DNA from 3 places in the Brevibacillus sp. TJ4 genome. Region 1 is predicted to be linked to each of the others. Evidence: riboswitches for the same ligand, from Rfam matches in the RefSeq annotation. Region 1 holds a riboswitch; each other region holds the start of a gene.
The links. A riboswitch is a leader RNA that binds a small molecule or an ion and turns the genes downstream of it on or off. The one in region 1 is predicted to bind lysine.

Region 2: it holds a riboswitch for lysine, as region 1 does, so the genes downstream of both, ACAF76_RS16845 (amino acid permease) here and dapD (2,3,4,5-tetrahydropyridine-2,6-dicarboxylate N-acetyltransferase) in region 1, are expected to answer to the same signal.
Region 3: it holds a riboswitch for lysine, as region 1 does, so the genes downstream of both, ACAF76_RS15135 (aspartate kinase) here and dapD (2,3,4,5-tetrahydropyridine-2,6-dicarboxylate N-acetyltransferase) in region 1, are expected to answer to the same signal.

Annotation. Positions count from the first base shown of each region.
Region 1 is NZ_CP185865.1:1,379,350-1,386,219, forward strand. It holds gene ACAF76_RS06580 (class I SAM-dependent methyltransferase) at 1-158, opposite strand, end outside; gene ACAF76_RS06585 (hypothetical protein) at 350-2,389, shown strand; gene ACAF76_RS06590 (hypothetical protein) at 2,491-2,688, shown strand; gene ACAF76_RS06595 (EcsC family protein) at 2,716-3,513, shown strand; gene ACAF76_RS06600 (GNAT family N-acetyltransferase) at 3,506-4,054, opposite strand; lysine riboswitch at 4,207-4,391, shown strand; gene dapD (2,3,4,5-tetrahydropyridine-2,6-dicarboxylate N-acetyltransferase) at 4,471-5,181, shown strand; gene ACAF76_RS06610 (aspartate aminotransferase family protein) at 5,196-6,404, shown strand; gene ACAF76_RS06615 (N-acetyldiaminopimelate deacetylase) at 6,408-6,870, shown strand, end outside.
Region 2 is NZ_CP185865.1:3,444,775-3,451,644, forward strand. It holds gene ACAF76_RS16815 (ABC transporter substrate-binding protein) at 1-127, opposite strand, end outside; gene ACAF76_RS16820 (PLP-dependent aminotransferase family protein) at 468-1,670, shown strand; gene ACAF76_RS16825 (D-2-hydroxyacid dehydrogenase) at 1,697-2,698, shown strand; gene ACAF76_RS16830 (alpha/beta fold hydrolase) at 2,758-3,531, opposite strand; gene ACAF76_RS16835 (CGNR zinc finger domain-containing protein) at 3,593-4,147, opposite strand; partial or broken gene ACAF76_RS16840 (DinB family protein) at 4,332-4,816, shown strand; lysine riboswitch at 5,030-5,217, shown strand; gene ACAF76_RS16845 (amino acid permease) at 5,342-6,781, shown strand; gene ACAF76_RS16850 (aminotransferase) at 6,833-6,870, opposite strand, start outside.
Region 3 is NZ_CP185865.1:3,070,002-3,076,871, forward strand. It holds gene sdhA (succinate dehydrogenase flavoprotein subunit) at 1-724, opposite strand, end outside; gene ACAF76_RS15125 (succinate dehydrogenase cytochrome b558 subunit) at 746-1,354, opposite strand; gene ACAF76_RS15130 (DUF2507 domain-containing protein) at 1,683-2,129, shown strand; gene ACAF76_RS15135 (aspartate kinase) at 2,181-3,425, opposite strand; lysine riboswitch at 3,643-3,830, opposite strand; gene uvrC (excinuclease ABC subunit UvrC) at 3,919-5,700, opposite strand; gene trxA (thioredoxin) at 5,848-6,162, opposite strand; gene ACAF76_RS15150 (hypothetical protein) at 6,332-6,682, opposite strand; gene ACAF76_RS15155 (electron transfer flavoprotein subunit alpha/FixB family protein) at 6,800-6,870, opposite strand, start outside.

The sequences.
Region 1 (6,870 bases):
GCGATTTTCGCGGTCAAATCTCCTGTTCCGCATCCCAAATCGAGGATGTGCTCACCTGCAACAGGCTGCAGCCACTCTATCACACCACTGCCGTACTGGGAGACGAAATTCATCTTTTCATCGTACAAGCTCGCATTCCAACTGTTTTTCTGGGTCATGGAAATCCCCTCCTGAAGCCAGTGTAACCAGTTGCATGAGTATTCGTCAAATCTATAATAATTATGAATTCGATAGTTTTTAACTATATCAAAAGGGAAATAATACCTTCCCGCATTTGACAGGAGTTAGTCCGATTGTGTCGAATACTAGGCAGATAAAAATTGCCATCCAAGAAAGTGAGAGGGAATACGTGAGAAAATGGGTTGCATCTGTGCTTCTTGCCAGTCTGATGACCAGCAGTCTTTATAGCGGGATCGCTGTTTCGCCTGCTCAAGGCGCACAAAACCATGCGACAACCGGCAGCCAGCTGTCGCAGATGATCAAAAAGCCGGTACATGAGAAGATTGTCTTCAACGATTATCAGGTCGCTGGTTTAGATCTGAACGGATGGAATTGGGTGAAAAATGACGAGTTTATTTTGCCGCCTGATACGCCGCTCGATATTGACGTGACACAGGTGACGTACGGGGATGGCGATACTTTCAGCCAAAGCAAGGTGCTCCTCGACGGGATCGAGCTTTCCGAATACGCGCAAGCGATGTCCGCAGATGAGGCAGCTTTTCGCTGGCAGCTTCCGCGCTTCACCATCCCTGCCGAAAAACTGAATGCAGGTGTACATACATTGACGTTTGTCGCAACAGATGGGTACGGTCAGGAGAGTCGCGTACACGTTCTGTTTCGCGTTGAAGCCAAAAATTTCCCGCTGATCTACCCGGGTGAGGTGGCGCAAGGCGAGAAAATCCACAACGGTGAAATAGTGCCGATTTTGGGCGAAAACGGCTCCAAAAGCTTCGTCAGCAGTTTGCCGGGCGATTGGCGGCTGACGGACAAGAAGACAGGCTCCTTGATCAAGACCTTTTCCGGTTTGAAATTTACGACTGGTGTCCTGCTGGCGGGGGAGTACGAACTGTCCTTTCTCCCGGATGATCTGACTCTGTTTCCTTGGCAAGCTACACTGCGCATCGGACAGCCAACACTTTATATGGGAACGGATGAAAACGGCCAGCAGTTGGAGGACAAACAAACCATAACCGCCAAGAAGGATGCCACGACAGTCCAGCTATTTTCCACGTTTCCGGGTTCCTGGCGGGTAAGTGGAACCGGACAGACGCTGGCCGGATCGAACCAGTTTGATGTAGAGTTGCCAGCGTTTCTGGCGGGCTTGACCGTCTCTGTAACCTTTGAGCCGGATCAGGGAGACGCCGCGTCCGAGGCAAAGAATCGTACGGCGATGACGGTTCAAATCAAGGTTCCGGGCACTGTCAAAGCATGCGAGACGGGGGCGGAGTCGGCAACGATGGATTTGTTGAGCCAGCAAAACAGAAGCTCCACGCTGATGATTGAGCGAAGCAATTTGCGCTCCTCGCAAGAAATTGTGAAGGTGTACCAGGACCCGATCTACGGCATCTGGCTCGGAACCGCAGCAGACCATATCGAATACGGCAGCAGCGCTGATGACGAGGAAGGACCGGGGGTATGGGCGATCAACAATGTGGTCGTCGACGATGCGAAGCTGAACTGGGATCACACCGGACTGGAATTGTCCCAGCTCGGCGTGGGAAGATATAAAATCAACTACTACAGCAAGGAAAATCCGGATCTTTCATGGTGCGGTACGATTCAATTGATCGAAGGAGCCAAGCCGAAACCTTCGGCTCCCGCATGCGAGATTGGCGATAGGGGAGAAAGCCCCGACCTGCTCCCCATGAAGCTGCATACGAAAAGCGGCAAGGAGTACACAGACGGCGATCGGATTGAAGTAGATTCTCGTTCACTGGAAGACCTGGAGGAGTTGACGCTGTCATCAACCCACGCCGCATTCAAAGGAATGAAAAAGGTGAAGAGGGAAAAGGACAAGGAGGACCGACGCTTCCTGTATGTGGCGGACACCGTATGGGAGTACGGAAATGTGCCGTTTGGAGCGAGACATGTTTTCGGCACCTCCCCGATTTTCTCCTCCAACGAAGTCGTCGTCTCCTATGAAGGGGAAAAACTCACGACGATTCGGCCAAGCCGAAAGGAAGATGAAGTGCCCGGAGGACGTGACACGCTCAATCTGCAATCCATCATCGAACGGGATGGACGCAAGGGGGAATATACGGTCGAAGTCATCAACTACATGACCTACCTCCAATGCAGTGTCGTCTCCTCTTCTCGTTCCTACTCCAAAGAGGTGACGGAAGAAGAAGAGGAGCAGCGGCTGCTGTTTACCGTTGTAGTCGGCGAATAGCTTACCGACAGTCCAAGCCCTTGCTTGAGCGCGAGGGCCTGGACTTTTTTTGGTAGGACAGGTCAAAGCGGTCGGCCAAGCGAGTTCTAGGAGGGGTGAAGATGACAGAGGAACAGCGCGCCCTGCTGGAGAAATTCGGGTTCCACGCAGAAGGCGGATTGGTGAAACATAAGAAGATGGGAATCGTAAAAAAAGAAGAAGAGTTCGCATGCTTTTTCACGGAGGCGGAGCTTCGTGATTTTATCCGTGAACTGTTGCGAAACCAGTGCAAGTGGAAGCGGGCCGACGCAGACAGCTGAATCATGCAAGAGAAGTGGAGGCAAGAAATGGAGACAAGAGAACAATTGCTTCGGTCGCTGGCTGAAGTAGAGGCGTGGGAGAAGGCGCAAAATGATTTGTGGTTTTGGGAAAAGCTGGGGAGACTGCCGTTCGTTCTGCTCGACCGGGTCACGCCGGCATTCATCCGCGAAAAGCTTGGAATGGCAGTCGATGAGCTGGCCGCCTTTCTCGAGACAGGCGGGAAGTACCTGATTCAGGATCAAGCCGTATACAGCCGGTTTCGCAGCAAAGCAGACCCGCTTCAGCAGGCCAGCTACGGCGCGACGACGGTTGCTGACAGTCCGCTTTCGCTGATGAACGAAGTAGCCAATGAGTTGCGGGATTCACGCGCTACCTTTGCCACTGTACAGGGAGCCACGACAGGGATCGGCGGCTTGTTTACGCTTGCGATCGACATTCCCTTGCTCTTGGGGACCTCGTTGAAAATCCTGCAAGAAATGGCGCTGTGCTACGGCTATCGGCCAGAGGAGAAGCGCGAGCGGCTGTTTATCGTCAAATGTCTGCAATTCGCCTCTGCCGACATCGTAGGCAAAAAGGCCATCCTCGACGAGCTTTCGCGCTTTGACGATCCTGCTGCGCAAAAGGATGTAGTCGCCCAACTGCAAGGATGGCGTGAGGTAGTGCTGACCTACACGGAGAATTTTGGCTGGAAAAAGCTGTTTCAGCTTGTTCCGATCGCTGGCATGCTGTTTGGCGCCTATATCAATCGCTCTACAGTCCAGGACGTCGCCGAAGCCGGAATGATGCTGTACCGCAAGCGGCGGATTCTGGAGCGGCTCAAGTAAATTCTTCTGCTGTCATGGCATAGATAAGATGGTCTTCCCATACGGCGTTTATTTGCAGGTAGCGCAACGAAAGTCCTTCCTGGCGAAAACCGTTCTTCTCGAGCACGCGGATCGAAGCCGTGTTTCGCGGCATGACCCCCGCCTGGACGCGGTGCAAGCCGGCTTCACCGAAGGCAAAGGAGAGCGCCAACTGCACGGCCGTGGACATGTATCCCTTGCCGTTGTGCGTCTGATCGAGAAAGTAGCCGATTGTCGCGTTTTGCCAGGCACCGCGGACGACGTTGGCCAAAGCGACCCGTCCGATCAGCTCGTCGGTGGCCGAGAGGTATATGCCAAAGGCGAAGCCGGTGCCGGCAGCAAATTCCCGTTCGGCCTGCTGCATCAGTTCGTACTGTCCGTCATAGGTGAAATAGGATGCGCTGCGGATCGGTTCGAACGGCTGCAAAAATTCGCGGTTTCGGATACGAAGCGACAAAAGCTGCTCAGTGTCGCTCGTACCCATCGGACGCAATGCAATGTCATCTGTTTGCAATGGGCGCATACAATCACTCCTTACAGGAAAATGAGCAGGCATTTTCGATCATACCACGTAAAATTGTTGGAAAATAGAGTGTTTACTCACTATACTGATAACAAGAAACAAGTTGCCACATCTTGTGGAATTTGATAGAGTAAGATGAAATTCGGATAATGAATCTAAATAGAGGTGCACAGAGGATGAGTACTTTTTTTGCAGGCTGTCAGGGGACAGGAAAAAAGGAAAGGCTGAAGTGCCGAAGCTTGTGCCGCTCCCCTGAAGCGCAGAGGCTGGGATTGACGTGAAGAACCAAAATCCTGTCATGGAAGGCAGCAGCCTTTCGTGGAGCGCTATTTACGATTTGCTTGCGAGAGAATCAAAAGCAATGGGATAGCGAATGCTACTCATTGCTTTTCAATGTTAAAAAGGAGGATTTCCCAGTGAACATGATGGATGCACATGAAATTATCGCGTTTATTCAGAAAAGCGAAAAGAAAACCCCGGTCAAGCTGTACATAAAAGGTGAGCTCGACGGGATCGACTTCGGCGCCAATGCCAAGGCGTTTATTACAGGCAATACCGGCGTCGTGTTTGGCGAGTGGAAGGAAATAGAGCCCGTACTGGCACAGCACGCAGACAAAATCGAGGACTACGTGGTGGAGAACGACCGTCGCAACTCGGCAATTCCGCTGTTGGACATGAAAGGAATCCAGGCGCGTATCGAGCCAGGCGCAATCATTCGCGACCAGGTGACGATCGGCAATAACGCTGTCATTATGATGGGCGCTTCGATCAACATCGGTGCCGTTATCGGAGAAGGAACGATGATCGACATGAACGCGGTAGTAGGCGGACGCGGCACGATTGGTAAAAATTGCCATATCGGTGCTGGCGCAGTCGTTGCCGGTGTCATCGAGCCACCATCGGCTACCCCTGTCATCATCGAAGACGATGTGCTGGTCGGAGCCAACGCGGTCATTCTCGAAGGCGTCCGTATCGGCCAGGGCTCTGTCGTTGCCGCTGGCGCGATCGTAACCCAGGACGTGCCGCCGAACGTAGTCGTAGCGGGAGCACCTGCACGCATCATCAAGGAAATCGACGACAAAACCCGTTCGAAAACAGAAATCATGCAAGAGCTGCGTCAGCTCTAAGGGAGAGAGACAGCATGGATTGGCAATCGCTCGATGAACGATACATCATCTCCACCTACAAAAGGCTGCCGATTGCAATCGACAAGGGAGAGGGCAACTACTTGTACGATACCGAGGGGAAGCGGTATCTGGATTTGTTCACCGGCCTGGCTGTAAACGTGCTGGGCCACTCCCATCCACGCATCGTGGAGGCACTGGTGGAGCAAGGCAAGAAATTTTTGCACATCTCCAACGTCTTCCTGAACCAGCCGGCGATCCGTCTCGCCCAGCGTCTGGTCGAAAACACGATCCCGGGCAAGGTGTTTTTCAGCAACTCCGGGGCAGAGGCGACAGAGGCGGCGATCAAGCTGATCCACAAGTGGACGAAGACAGAAGCACAAGGGCGCGAAGGAGTAGTCGTCCTGCGCAACAGCTTCCACGGCCGAACGCTTGGCGCCGTTCGCCTGACGCGGCAGCCGGGCGTGTACCAGGACTTCCCGCAGCCGGCTTTTCCGGTCTTTGAGCTGGAGGCCAACGATGCAGACGGATTGCGCGAGATTTGCAAGCAGGCCAAACCGGCCGCCGTATTGATGGAACCGGTTCTCGGCTCCGGCGGAGTGATTCCGCTGTCGGAGAGCTTTCTTCAAGAGGTGGAAGCGATTTGCCAGGCAGAAGGGATGCTTTTTGTCATCGATGAAATTCAGACAGGAATGGGACGCACAGGCAAGTTGTTTGCGTACCAGCATGCCGGCGTCAAGCCTGACATGATCCTGTTTGCCAAAGGCGTGGGCGGAGGCTTGCCGCTGGGCGGAGTGATTGCCGGTCCGAAGCTGATGAACCAGTTCAAACCGGGCGACCACGGGACCACGTTTGCTCCTTCGCCGCTGTCTGCGGCTTTGGGCAATGCCGTTCTGGATGAACTGCTGGACCCGACCTTCGCTGCACATGTCAACGAGGTGATCGTCTACCTCTGGGATGGCCTGGAGCAATTGCGCCAGCGTTTCCCCGATCAGCTCCAGGAGCTGCGCGGAAAAGGCATGATGGTCGGTATCCCGTTGCACATCTCGGCGGAAGAGGCCAGCCAGCTGCAGAAAAATTTGCTCGCCGAGGGAATCTTGGTGGATGTTACGCAAAAGACGATTGTCCGCCTGCTGCCGCCATTGACTCTGACAAAAGCGGATGCAGACCAGTTCCTGTCCGTCTTCGCCCGACATGTAGCGGCTTTTGCCGCCAAGGAGGCGTGAGGAATGAGCGAATCGCCTTTTGTGCAAATCCGGCGAGATCTGCACAAAATTCCCGAACCGGGCTTTCAGGAAGTAAAAACACAGCGCTATCTGCTTGACTATATCGCGCGTTTGCCGCAGGAGCGGATGGAGATCAAGACGTGGCGCACAGGTATTCTCGTGCGCCTGAACGGGACCAATCCGAAGCGCACATTTGCCTGGCGAACCGATATGGACGGTCTGCCGATCCCGGAAGAGACGACGTATCCGTTTCGCTCCGAGCATGAGGGCTTCATGCACGCCTGCGGACACGACATGCACATGGCGATTGCGGTCGGCTTGTTGACGCATTTCGCCCACCATCCGCTTGCGGACAATCTGCTGTTTGTCTTCCAGCCTGCCGAGGAAGGGCCGGGCGGAGCACAGCCGATGCTGGAGAGCGCGGAATTTGCTGCGTGGCGTCCAGACTTTATTTTTGCCCTGCACA
Region 2 (6,870 bases), 2.1 Mb from region 1:
CGCCAGACTCCCCTGTTCCGCTCGGTGCTTGCGCTTGCGGGCTGGGAGCCGCCGAGTTTCCACATGCGCTGAGTAACAATGCGGCAACCATGACTGCTGCAAAAAAGGTGCGAGACAACATGTTCATAAAGAACCCCCTTTTTCGTGTCACTTTTCTTTGTGGTAAAATAAGTGGTGAAGCGTACCACAGCGCCTTTTTATGTCAGGTTATCTAACAAATATTGATAATTGGGTCTTATAGTAGCAAATAAATCTGACAATTCAAAATTTTGAAAAATGGACTTACAGCGAGAAAAACTTCAGAAAAGCGTTTCCATTTGGCAACAATCGCGCAGAAACAAGTTATTTGGATTCCTGTATCTTTTTTGGTGACGATTCATCCTATGTTATAGTTGGTACCATAAAGATGACGCAATATTCGGAATCGGAACTCTCTTTACCAATCCTGTATTAAGGTGGTGTAGTCCATGCATTCCGTTACCCCGCCGGTCCCCTTTTCCCGGCGAACCCCTCAACTGGCGCTGATGGGCGCAGCGTATTCAAACAAAGACCCGCATGTCATGCCGCTTTCCTACGGCTATCCCGCTCCCGAGTGTTTCCCCATCGATGCGATTGCCCAGGCGACCGAATCCGCGCTCCGCACGCAGGGAACGACTGCCCTGCAATACACGGGCGGCCCCGGCCAACAGCAGGTCGTCTCCTGGATCTGCCAACGGTCTACGCTGCGCCATATGTCGCCCGAGACCAATCAGGTTTTGGTCACCACCGGCTCGATGCAGGCGATCGATATGGCGACACGCGTGCTGTCCGATGTCGGCGATGAAGTGTGGGTGGAGGCTCCCACCTTTTTCGGCTCGATCCGCTCCTTTACGACGAACGGATTAAAGGTTCGCTCCTTTCCTGTCGACGAGCAAGGATTGTGCGTAGATGCGGTGGAAGCAGCCCTCGAGCAAGCCGCCCAGGACAACTCCCCTCTCCCGAAGCTGTTCTACACCATGCCCAATTACCAGAATCCGGCAGGGGTCAGCCTTTCTTTGGAGAGGCGCAAAAAACTCGCTCAGTTGGCACTGGAATACAACTTTTTCATCCTGGAGGACGATGCCTATGTCGAGCTCAGCTTTAGCGGCATGTATCAGCCTTCCATTTATTCGTTTGCTCCCGAGCGGGTCGTGTACATCAGCACATTTTCCAAGATCATCGCGCCGGGCCTGCGGATGGGCTGGGCCATCGCGGACAGCCGTATTCTGGAAAAGATGCGCCTGTTCAAGCCAGACGGTCTGACCAGCGTCTTCATGCAGGAGGTGGTCGGTCAATTGCTCATGCAGATGGACTTCTCCGCCCATTTGAACAGGATGGCATCGCTGTATCATGTGCGATGTAGCCATATGGTCGCCGAGCTGCGCAGTCAGCTAGGCGGCGACATCGAGTTTCAGGTGCCAAAAGGCGGTTATTTTGTGTGGGCGCGCTTCGCGGAAGGCGTGGACACTTCGCTCATGCTTCCGATTGCACTTGAGTGCGGGGTCAGCTATCTGGACGGGAAACACTTTTTCTTGAACGGGGAAGGCAGCCGTTACGCCCGTCTCTGCTTTACATACTGCGACGAGACACAGATGTCCAAGGCGATCGCGGCGCTGGCCGAGGCAGCACGAACCAGCCAGGGAAAGCAATAAGCGAATAGAGAAGGAGTGAGTAGCGGATGGCAATGGATGTGTATTCGCCGAAGCAAACGATCAAACCGCGCATCTACGTGCGCATTCCGATGGTCGAGCAGTACGTCTCGCAACTGAGGGAGTTTGCCGCCGACGTCATCGTGGAGCCGTGGAAGCCAGGCACTCCCGAACCGGAACCGCAAGCCGACATAAGCGACTGTGATGTCATCATCACGGTATGCTTGCGCGATACGCTGCAAATTCTGGACAAAGCGCCCCGGGTCAGATGGGTACATTCGCTAAGTGTAGGAATCGATGCCGTACAAACGGATCGGCTCAACCCGTCTGTAGTCATCACCAATCCAAAGGGGTGTACGTCGATTCCCATTGCCGAGCATTCGGTGATGTGCATCACCGCTTTCGCCCGCAATTTCCCGACGATGCAGCGCAACCAGGCGCAAAAAAAGTGGCAGAACGTCGAGATGAAGGAACTGCTCGGCTCAACCGTGGGGATTCTCGGCTACGGAGAGATCGGGGGACAGATTGCCCAGCGCTGCAAGGCATTGGGCATGCGGGTAATCGGCTGTCGGCGCAACCCCGCTGCTGCTCGCGCGAGTGACGATGCAGCCGACCTCGTCGTCGGACTGGATCAGGTGGACATGATCCTCGCTGAGTCGGATTTTCTCGTGCTCGCGCTGCCGTCGAGCGAAGGGACGTATCACTTTCTCAACCGTGAGAAACTGGTCAAAATGAAGGCCGGTTCCTATCTGATCAATGTCGGGCGGGGCAATACCGTGCACGATGGCGATTTGATCGCCGCCCTGCAAAGCGGGCACCTGGCCGGGGCTGCACTGGATGTCTTCGAAGTAGAGCCGCTTCCCGTCGACCACCCGTATTGGGAAATGGAAAACGTAATCGTCACCCCGCACAACGCCTACTACTCGCCGCGTACGCTGGAGCGCAACATGGAGTTGCTCAGGCAAAACCTGATCCGCTACGTGAGGGGCGAGGAACTGCTCAATGTCGTAAATGTGAGAGCCGGCTATTAGGCTGGCAGAAACGGAAGGAACCCGATTGCTTGTCGCATCGGGTTCTGCTTTTTGTGCGCCTACCCCGCCGTTCCTTCTTCCGGCGATTTGGCCATATCCAGCATCAAGGTAATCAACCACTGCTCCAGCATGACAGCCGTCTGCTTCCATTGGTCCTCGGGGGAAATCAGCGCAGCGCCGTCTCCCGGCTGCGGGCCGTAGCTGCCAAACTGGGCGTGATTTCCCCCTTCGATGCTGATGTATACAGCGTCTTCCGGCAGGTACGTCTTGCCCACCTCGTACTTCTCGCGGCTCACCACTGTGTCACGCGAGCCAAGCATCGAGAGTACGGGGAGCCCCGTCTCGCTGAGGTCGCCGCGCTGATCCGGGTAGGCGCCGAGCAGAAACACCCCGATGACGCGATCCGGGTTTTCGGCGGCAAAATGGGCAGCCATCGCACCGCCGAGCGAGTGGCCGCCAATTACAAACACGTCGTCGGGGAATGACTTGAACAGCCCGTTGGCCCGCTCAGCGTCGAGGATAGCCAGGTGCAGCGGCATTTTCGCGACAAACACGCGATACCCTTTATCCGCCAGCAGTCTTGCCAACGGCGCATAACTCTCTGCCTGCACCAAGGTCCCCGGATAAAAAATCACGGAAGGCTGAAAGGTTTGTCCTCCCTCAAAGCGAATCCATCCCGCTGTATCCGTCACGGTAATGCCGCTCCCTCCGCGCATCGCCTCTACAGCAGCCTCGCCCACCGGATAAGGTCGCAAAAACCAGACTGCTACACAAGCCACCGCGAGGAAAAGCAAAATCAAAACCGGAAACAAGCGCCTGCGCAGTTTGCCCATGGATCGTCCCTCTTTTCCGTTGCGCTTTCCTTTCGCTTAGTATTGGCATATTTTTCTGCGGTTACCCTTCCTGACCATTATGCTTCTGGCGCTGGCGAAAGCGTCTTACCTTCATCAGGTTGCCGCATGCCTTGTCGTCGCACCAGCGGCGTACGCGGTTGCGGCTTTCATCGAAATAAATCCACCGGCAGTCCGGATTATCGCAAATCTTGATCCGTCGCACGTCCTCAGTCGCCAACAATTCGGCAAACGAACCGGCGACACGGGCCATGACCAGCTCCCAGCCCGTGACAGGGCTTGTCCGCTTCAGACGGTACGCTCCATCCAGCAGATCGATGCGCAAGCAGTCAGGGGCCAGCGCCATGGCCCGGTTCAGTGCTGCCAGCTCTTCCGGGGCTGCTTGTGCCCCGCCTGCCACCTTCTCCACGATGTGCCGCATCGTTTCCCGCAGCTCCAGCAGTTGTGTGCGGATTGGCTCCTCCGGCGGCCACGGGGCAGCAAGCCCCCACTTTTGCAAAAACGCTTCCACCCACTCCTGGCTGTCCAGCCTGTTTTCACGCGGTCTGCCTGTACCGCGCCAGTCCCGCCAGTCGCTGTTCAAAAAGTCAATGCACATCACTTCCACAGCAGCTTCCCCCGTTTTCCTCACACATTTTACGTTCTGCTTGCCAATAAAATCCATAACATGGTAATGTATATTTGTAACTATCGTAATGATTTATGGTCGTTACAAAAATCCTGAGACAACAACCTGATTATACTGCACTCCCTCTCAGGAAGACAGGTAAGGAGGCACAGGAATGAATACAAAGGATCTGCTTTTGCAGGAATGGAAGTACGTCTATGACCAGGAAGACTGGTATCCGCCGCTTCAACTTGCTCTGGAAGGAGTCGATGCCGCCCAGGCGAGCTGGAGACCGCCCGGTGAAGCACCAACACGATTTGGGAAAACGTCAGCCATCTGCTTTTTTACAAGGAGCGACTGCTGCATCGGCTTGCCGGAACGCCTTTTCCCCATGAGGATGCGACCAATGAAGAGACGTTTGCTCCCACCGGAGGCGCAGGTGACGAAGAAGCGTGGCAGGCGACGCTAAAGCGCATGGAAGAAGTTCATCTGCACATTCAGGAAGCACTTTCAGCCCTGACAGATGAAGAGCTGCTTCGCCCCTTGCCGACCAGGACAGTCCTCGATAGCGCGATGAGTCTCGTCCTGCACGACGCCTACCACACCGGACAGATTGTGCAACTGCGCAAGCTGCAAGGTTCCTGGCCGGCCCAGCGTTAAGGCCGACAGTATTCCACGTGCTGCCGCCCAAGCAAGCCGATCCATTGTAGTGGCGGTTTGAGGATTGCGACGATTCTGCTGACCCGCCCGGCGTGGAATCCGTTTTTTTGGACAGGGAAAAAATTGCAAACCGCCGAAAAGTATTGTAATCGATAAATTATTTTATATAATGGATGGGTATAACAATTTCATACACAGTATCCTCATCTTCACGATGGGGGTAGAGGTCGCGGTTTTTATAAGATTCTGTACGAGATGCAGCCGACATCGATGACTACAGATGAGGGAAAAACCGCCGAAGTCTGCGCTGAATCGCTGTTCGCGCAGGTTGGGGCTGTACTCGAAAGGGACAGAACTGTCACGTTTGTCAGCCAGGGCAAACGTGTTGAGCTATCTTCCGTGAAGGCTTGGTGGGGATTGGAGTATGCCGCCCTGTGCCTGTATGATGGCCACGGCGGTTTTTCATTTTCCGACCTTCCTTCCGCAAAAACTTCTATCATTATAGAAAGGTCGTGTTCACACATCATGTCTACGCAACAACTGCAACGGGGCCTGAAATCACGCCACCTGACGATGATCGCCATCGGTGGCTCGATTGGTACAGGACTGTTTCTGGCGAGCGGCGGGTCGATTCACTCCGCAGGTCCGGGCGGTGCCCTGCTCGCCTATATCGCAATCAGCTTTATGGTCTACTTCCTGATGACAAGCCTCGGGGAAATGGCTGCCTACATGCCTGTCCCTGGTTCCTTTAGCACGTACGCTACGCGGTTCGTCGACCCGTCGCTGGGCTTTGCCCTCGGCTGGAACTACTGGTACAACTGGGCGATTACGATTGCCGTCGAGCTGTCAGCCGCAGCCCTGATTATGAAATACTGGCTGCCGGACGTGCCCGGCATCGTCTGGAGCGCCCTGTTTCTCGCTCTGATGCTCGGCCTCAACCTGTTGTCGGTCAAGAGCTTTGGCGAATCGGAATACTGGTTTGCAATGATCAAGGTTGTCACGATTATCGTCTTTATCGTCATCGGCTTGCTGATGATTTTTGGCATCATGGGCGGGCAGGCAGTCGGCTTCAGCAACTTTACCAAGGGCGATGCGCCGTTCAGCGGCGGCTTCATGGCGATGGTCGGCGTCTTTATGATCGCGGGCTTCTCCTTCCAGGGTACAGAGCTGGTCGGTGTGGCCGCAGGGGAGAGCCAAAATCCGGCCCGCAATGTGCCCCGGGCAATCCGTCAAATCTTTTGGCGCATCCTGCTCTTCTACATCTTGGCGATCCTGATTATCGGTCTGCTCGTTCCGTACGACAACCCCAACCTGGTCAGCGGTGATATCACGGACATCGCCATCAGCCCGTTTACGATTGTCTTTGAAAATGCCGGCTTTGCCTTCGCAGCATCGGTGATGAACGCGGTGATCCTCACCTCGGTCCTGTCTGCGGGCAACTCCGGGATGTACGCTTCCACCCGGATGCTGTGGAACCTCGCCAAAGAAGGAAAAGCGCCAAAATGGCTGACCAAGGTCGCGCGCAACGGCGTACCAATCTACGCGCTGATGGTAACCACATTGGTCGGCGGCGTCGCCTTTCTGTCATCGCTGTTTGGCGATGGAGCGGTCTACATCTGGCTGTTGAACGCCTCCGGGATGTCCGGCTTTATCGCCTGGCTGGGAATTGCCATCAGCCACTACCGCTTCCGCAAGGCGTATCTCTTGCAAGGCAGAAGCCTCGCTGACCTGCCATACCGGGCGAAGTGGTTCCCGTTTGGCCCGATCTTCGCGTTCATTCTTTGCTGCATCGTGATTATCGGCCAAAACTACGGGGCATTCCTGGGCGAGAACATCGACTGGTACGGCGTGCTCGTCTCCTACGTCGGCGTCCCGCTGTTCCTCGTCCTCTGGCTCGGGTACAAGTGGAACAAAAAAACCAAGCTGGTACCGCTGGATAAAGTCGATTTTAGCGTGAAGGAATAGCATGCAGGCAAACGAAAGGCTCCGCCAAGCGATATGGCGGAGCCTTTTCTGCTATTTGGAAAGTGACTGTACAAAGCGCTCCATGCGAT
Region 3 (6,870 bases), 1.7 Mb from region 1:
CTGGGATTGCTGTCGGGTGAATCTGAATCATCTCACCGTTAGCGTAGATGACGCCTTGCTGGTACGCCGCGGATGCTGCTGTACCGGTATTGATGATCGAGTTGGTCGATTTACCGAAGATGATGCCAGGTCCGCCAGTAGCAAGGATGACGGCGTCAGCACGGAAGGAGACGACTTCACTGTTCCGCAGGTTTTGTGCGGTAATCCCGCGACAGGTTCCTGCTTCGTCCAGAACTACACCGAGGAAGTCCCAGTATTCATATTTGGTTACGAGTCCTTCTGCTTCGTAGCGGCGAACTTGCTCATCCAGCGCGTACAGAAGCTGCTGACCAGTCGTCGCGCCTGCAAAAGCCGTACGGTGATGCTTGGTTCCCCCGAAACGGCGGAAGTCCAACAGACCCTCTGGCGTACGGTTGAACATGACGCCCATCCGGTCCAGCATGTAGATGATCCCTGGAGCCGCATCGGTCATCGCTTTTACTGGCGGCTGGTTAGCCAGGAAGTCACCACCGTATACTGTATCGTCAAAGTGCTCCCAGGTAGAGTCGCCTTCCCCTTTGGTATTTACTGCACCGTTGATACCGCCTTGGGCGCAAACGGAGTGGGAACGCTTTACCGGAACCAGAGAGAACAGTTGGACGGGAACGCCTTTTTCTGCTGCTTTGATGGTAGCCATCAAGCCGGCCAGACCACCACCGACAATGATCAGTTTACCTTTTGCCATGACTTTGTCCCCCTATCCCTATTAAATGAAAGCCGCCATCGCGCGCAACCCAATATACGTCACGATTACGAATACAGCCATTGTAAAGTATGTTGCAATCCGCTGCGAACGAGGTCCTACGGTAATGCCCCAGTGGACGAGGAACGACCAGATCCCGTTCGAGAAGTGGAACGTAGTGCTGATAATCCCGATCGCGTAGAATACGATCATTGCAGGATTGCTAAGTATGTCGGCCATCATGTCGAAATTCACTTCGGCTCCCAACGCCTTTTGAATCCGCGTTTCCCATACGTGCCATACGATAAAAATCAGCGTGATGATACCGGTCAACCGCTGCCACAAGAACAACTGGTTGCGGAAGTAGCTGTAGTTCCCTACATTATGCTTCGCTTGGAAGGCAATATAGAGACCGTACACCGCATGGAACAGAATCGGGATGTAAATGAAGATAAATTCGAGAGTGAGTACGAATGGAAGGCTTTCAATCAGACCGACAGTCGAGTTGAAAGCTTCCTCCCCTCGGGTTGCCTGGAAGTTCGCCGTCAAGTGGAACAGCAGGAACAGCCCGATTGGAATTACGCCTAGAAGTGAGTGGAGCCTGTGACTGAGAAAGCTATGGCCTTTCGCCATACAATGTCCCCCTTTCAACATATATAACGCTACTTTTACTCGTTCTTTCTCCCATATCCTTACCCATTGCCTTTTCGGTTAGACATGACGGTACAAGCCGCCACTCCTTGTCCCGAATCGACAAATTGTGTCGGAATATGAAAAAAAGAATGGCAAAACATTGACCACAACAATTGTACTCCTGACGCTAGGGAGCGTCAAGACAATGAATAGACTAAATCCATTGATAGATCAAACTTCCCTGATCCCTTCCTAGCAATCTACTGCAAAGTTGGCATGAAAGACTCTCCCTCCTCATAGTCTAGTAGCAGACAGGAGGGAAGTGAACATGAAGGAGAACGATCAGTTGGCGGCCTTGCTGCCAGCTCCGTCGCTAGCATACGCCGAGAGGATCAACATGCCCTACCTCGGGTACCATCTGTTGCGGGAAACTTTGACCAGCACCCTCTTGGGGGAAAGCGAAAGTCCCATTCTCTACTGGATCGGCAAAGACATGGGGAAAAAGATCCCGATCCGCTCGGCGAACGGAATCATTCTTCCGTTTGTCCGCCTTGGTCTGGGCAAGCTGGATTTGCTGGAAGAGTCATCCGGCCAGATTTGCTATAGCTTGTCCCACACCATTTACAAGTACATGACCAAAGAGCGCCTCTGCCGCACCCTCGGCTTCGAATCCGGCGTCATCGCCGGAAGCGTCGAGCGGTGGCAGGGCAGGCTGGTAGAAGCGCAGCTTGAAGTCGAGGAGCAGGAGAGCGTTCGCATCGTCGTCCGCTTTTAGGATCGGCGGCAAAAAATCCCCCTCTGCCGACGTGGAAGAGGGGGAAGGAGCTTACGACAGGCCGTGGACGACCGCCGTTTCCGCCACATCAAGACCAAATGCGGTGTGCAGACTGCGAACCGCCAGTTCGGTTGCCTCGGCGGGCACGACGCAAGATACTTTAATATCGGAAGTAGAGACCATTTTGATCGTGATTTTCTGATCGGCCAGCACGCGGAACATCTCTGCCGCCACGCCCGGATTGTTGACCATGCCAGCGCCAACGATCGATACTTTGGTCAGCCCTTCCTCGTAGTCGACCTGCTCGAAGCAAAGCAGCGACTTGTGCTGTTCCAGGGTGTCCAACGTCTTTTTCAAATCGCCTGAGGCGACGGTAAAGGAAATGTTCGTGACCGGTGCATCGTACGTGCTCTGGATGATAATATCGACGTTTACCTGGTTGTCGGCGAGCGTGTTGAACAGTTTGGACAACGTCCCGACCTGTGCCGGCATGCCCACGACTGTCACCTTCGCCACCTCGTCGTCATGTGCCACACCGCTTACGATTCTTCCCGTTTCCATTTCCGCTGCCTCCTCTACATTTGTGCCATCTTCGGTGGTAAAGCTGGAGCGCACCACCATCCGTACCTTGTATTTTTTCGCCGCTTCCACCGAGCGCGGGTGGAGCACACCTGCCCCGAGATTGGCCAGCTCGAGCATTTCATCATAAGAGATGCTGTCCAGTTTTCCGGCAGCGGGCACGACGCGCGGATCGGCTGTGTACACGCCCGCGACATCGGTGAAAATCTCGCATTTTTCCGCTTGCAGCCCTGCGGCCAGCACGACGGCAGAGGTATCGGAGCCACCTCGTCCCAGCGTGGTAATCTCTCCCTCGTCGCTGATTCCCTGGAAGCCCGCTACGATGACTACGCGGCCGCGAGCCAGCTCCTGCGAAATCCTCTCGGGATTTACGGCGGTAATCCGCGCCCTGCCGTGGATTGATTCGGTCACCACGCCCGCCTGCCAGCCGGTCAGCGAGATCGCGTCATATCCTTTCTGGTGCAGTGCCATCGCCAACAGCGCGATCGACACCTGTTCGCCGGTGGAGAGCAGCATATCCATTTCCCGCTCTGACGGGTATTGGGAAATTTGTTTGGCCATATCGACCAGAACGTCCGTAGATTTTCCCATGGCCGAGACGACGACGACCACGTCATGGCCTTCCTGTTTATACGCAACGATCCGATCCGCTACTCGCAAAATTCGCTCAATGGTCCCGACGGATGTACCGCCGTATTTCTGCACGATCAGTCCCATGGTTTCTCTCCTTTTTGATCTCTATCCGTGTTCTCTCTTTTTATCTGTTTATCCGTTTTTCTCTCGTAACTCCACCCAAAAAACAAAAAAGACACCAACAAGGAATCGCACCTGTCGCTGTCTACTGTTTCGACATACCGGTTCCTCCCTTCCCAATACACGCCGCAGTGGGGGATGACATAAGAAAATACACCGTCATCACACTCACACTGACAAACCGTGAGATAGCACTCCATCTGGCAACTGGTCATTGCCCAGATGACAGTCCTGCGCTTCTTCAACGCAAGCCCAGCAAGCAGGGAAGCGGGTCTCCCTACGAGCTTCGGCGAATTCCCCTTTCCCGTACCCTTCATAGATTCCCGATCTCAGGGTGGTACTCTTGGTCTTCGCGCCTCTACCTCACTCCTTTGGGGAAGTGAGGCCTTATATTCTGTTTGAAAAGGATTATAACACGCAGTGCCGGACGGTTCAATGAAAAATGCGCAAAATGGGGCTATGACTCCATCTTGCGCAAATGGGCAATAATCTCCCGGGCCAGCTTGTCGCCAATCCCGAGCTGCCGAAAATCTTCTACAGTCGCTTCCCGCATTTTTTTCAGCGAGCCAAAATGCGTGAACAGCAGCTTTCTGCGCTTCTCTCCGATACCGGGGATTTCATCCAGTTGGGAGGAGAGCATCGTCTTTGCCCGCGATTGCCGATGAAACGTGATGGCAAAGCGGTGGACTTCGTCCTGAATCCGCTGCAGCAGGTAATACTCGTAGCTGTCCCGTCTCATTTCCACCGGCTCCGGTGGATCGCCGAACAGCAACTGCGCGGTGCGGTGCCGTTCGTCCTTGGCCAGGCCGCAGACGGGGATGTACAGACCGAGTTCGTTTTCCAGCACATCTACCGCCGCGCTGATCTGTCCTTTTCCGCCGTCGATCACGATCAGATCGGGCATCTCTTGGTTCTCTTTCAGCAGGCGCGAATAGCGGCGGCGGATGACTTCCCGCATCGAGCCGTAATCATCCGGCCCTTCCACGCTTTTGATCTTGAACTTGCGGTATTCTTTCTTGTCGGGGCGGCCGTCGGTAAACACGACCATCGCCGACACCGGGTCGGTCCCCTGAATGTTGGAGTTGTCGAATGCTTCGATGCGATGCGGCGTGCCGATTCCAAGCGCATGGCCGAGGTTGTGGACGGCCTGGATCGTACGGGCGTCGTCCTTGGACATCAGGGCGAACTTCTCCTGCAGGGCAATCCGTGCGTTTTCCGAAGCCATCTGCACGAGCTCCCGCTTGGTGCCCCGTTTTGGCGTGTACACCTTGACGCCCAGCCATTCGGCCAACAGCTCGGGATCGCTTTCTTCCGCCAGCAGAATTTCCTTCGGCAGAGCGTTTAGCTTGTCGTAGTAAAACTGGCTGACAAAGGACATAAAATCTTCGGACTCCGTTCCGTAGTAGGGGAAGGAGGTCGTTTGCCGCTCGATCATTTTGCCTTTGCGCATGTAGAAAACCTGCACGCACATCCAGCCTTTTTCCACGGCAAAGCCGATGATGTCCCTGTCCATGGTATCGGCCATCGTTACCTTTTGCTTTTCCATGACCGCTTCGATGCTCTTGATCTGGTCGCGGTATTCCTTGGCCCGCTCGAACTCCATCGCTTCCGCAGCCTGCTGCATTTTCTCTGTCAGCTGCTGCTTCATCTCCTCGTGGCCGCCGTCGAGAAAACGGCTGATCTCTTCCACGAGCCGCTGGTTTTCCTCGGCCGCCACATCCTGCACACAGGGAGCGAGACACTGGCCCAGATGATAGTAGAGGCAGACCTGCTTCGGCATCGTCTTGCACTTGCGCAGCGGATACAGCCGATCAAGCAGCTTTTTGACCTCCTGGGCGGCACCGGCGTTCGGGTACGGTCCGAAATAGCGAGCCTTGTCTTTTAATACCTTGCGCGTAATCTCCAGACGCGGCTGCGCTTCGTTGGTGATCTTGATGTACGGATAGGTCTTGTCGTCCTTGAGCATGACGTTGTAGCGCGGGTTGTGCTGTTTGATCAGGTTGCATTCCAACACGAGCGCTTCGATCACGGTAGAAACGACGATATATTCAAAGTCGGCGATTTCGCTGACCAACAGTTGTGTCTTCCCGTCATGGCTGCCGGTAAAGTAGGAGCGGACGCGGTTTTTCAGCACTTTTGCCTTTCCCACGTAGATGATGTCGCCTGCGGCGTTTTTCATCAGGTAGCAGCCCGGCTTATCCGGCAGAACGGCCAGTTTGTCTTTCAAGGAGCTGTTCATTCGTCTGCTCCCTCCTTCAACAGTTCGTTCCATTGCAACATCGTATCAAATTTCCTACGTGATGAAAATGAGGGAAGAGAAGAAAAAAAAGCAGCATTTGCCACTTCCATGCAAATGCTGCCTGCTTGCAATTCGTTTTCGTACGTTTTACAGGTGTTTGCCCACTGTCGCCATCAGCGCTTCCTTCGGTTGGAAACCGATCACCTTGTCAACAGGCTGACCGTCTTTGAACACGATCAGGGTCGGGATCGACATGACGCCGAATTTGCCGGCCGAATCCGGATTGTCGTCTACGTTGACTTTGACGATTTTCAGCTGCGAGCCTACTTCGCTGTCAATTTGTTCCAGAACCGGTGCAATCATTTTGCATGGGCCGCACCACGGTGCCCAGAAGTCAACCAGTACAGTACCGCTTTGTACTTCCTGGGAAAATGTCTGATCTGTAGCGTTTACAATCGCCATGGAAAGTTACCTCCTTGAAATCCTCTCGGAAAAAAGTACCTGACGTCAATCAGTATATCATCGAAACTGCAAATTGACCACGTCAACAGACACTTTGCCTGCACCCGATCATAGTCTGCCCTTGACAGTCACGCTTTAATGATGAAAATGCGATTTTCGCCCAAACGCATTACTGTCTCGTCTGTTTCAAGCGGTTGATCTGGCGTTCGTGATCGGTTACCTTGCGATGCAAAAGGTCCAGATCGGCTGTGTGGAATCTGTCGTCACGCTCGATGCGATCAAAGCGCCTGTACACATCATCGCGAAAGGCGTACATTTCATCCTTGAACGCATACATCTCGTCACGAAACGCATACATTTCATCCTTGAACGCATACATCTCGTCACGAAACGCGTACATCTCGTCGCGAAACGCGTACATCTCCGTTTTGAACTCGCGCAGTTCCGCTTGCGTCTCCTTCACGATCCGGTTGTTTTCCGCCACCATGTGAATCAGTTGTTCCAGCAACTTTTCATTCATCAAGGCCCACCTCGCTTACCCAAAATCATACCATGTACGCCCATCCTACGGCAGGTGGCTGGGATAAAAAAAACGTCCCGACATGTCGGAACGCTTTTTTGACTATCCGCAGGCCCGTTAGACGAGCACTTTTTTCAATTCGGCTGTCAGCAGCGGTACGACTTCAAACAAGTCACCCACGATGCCGT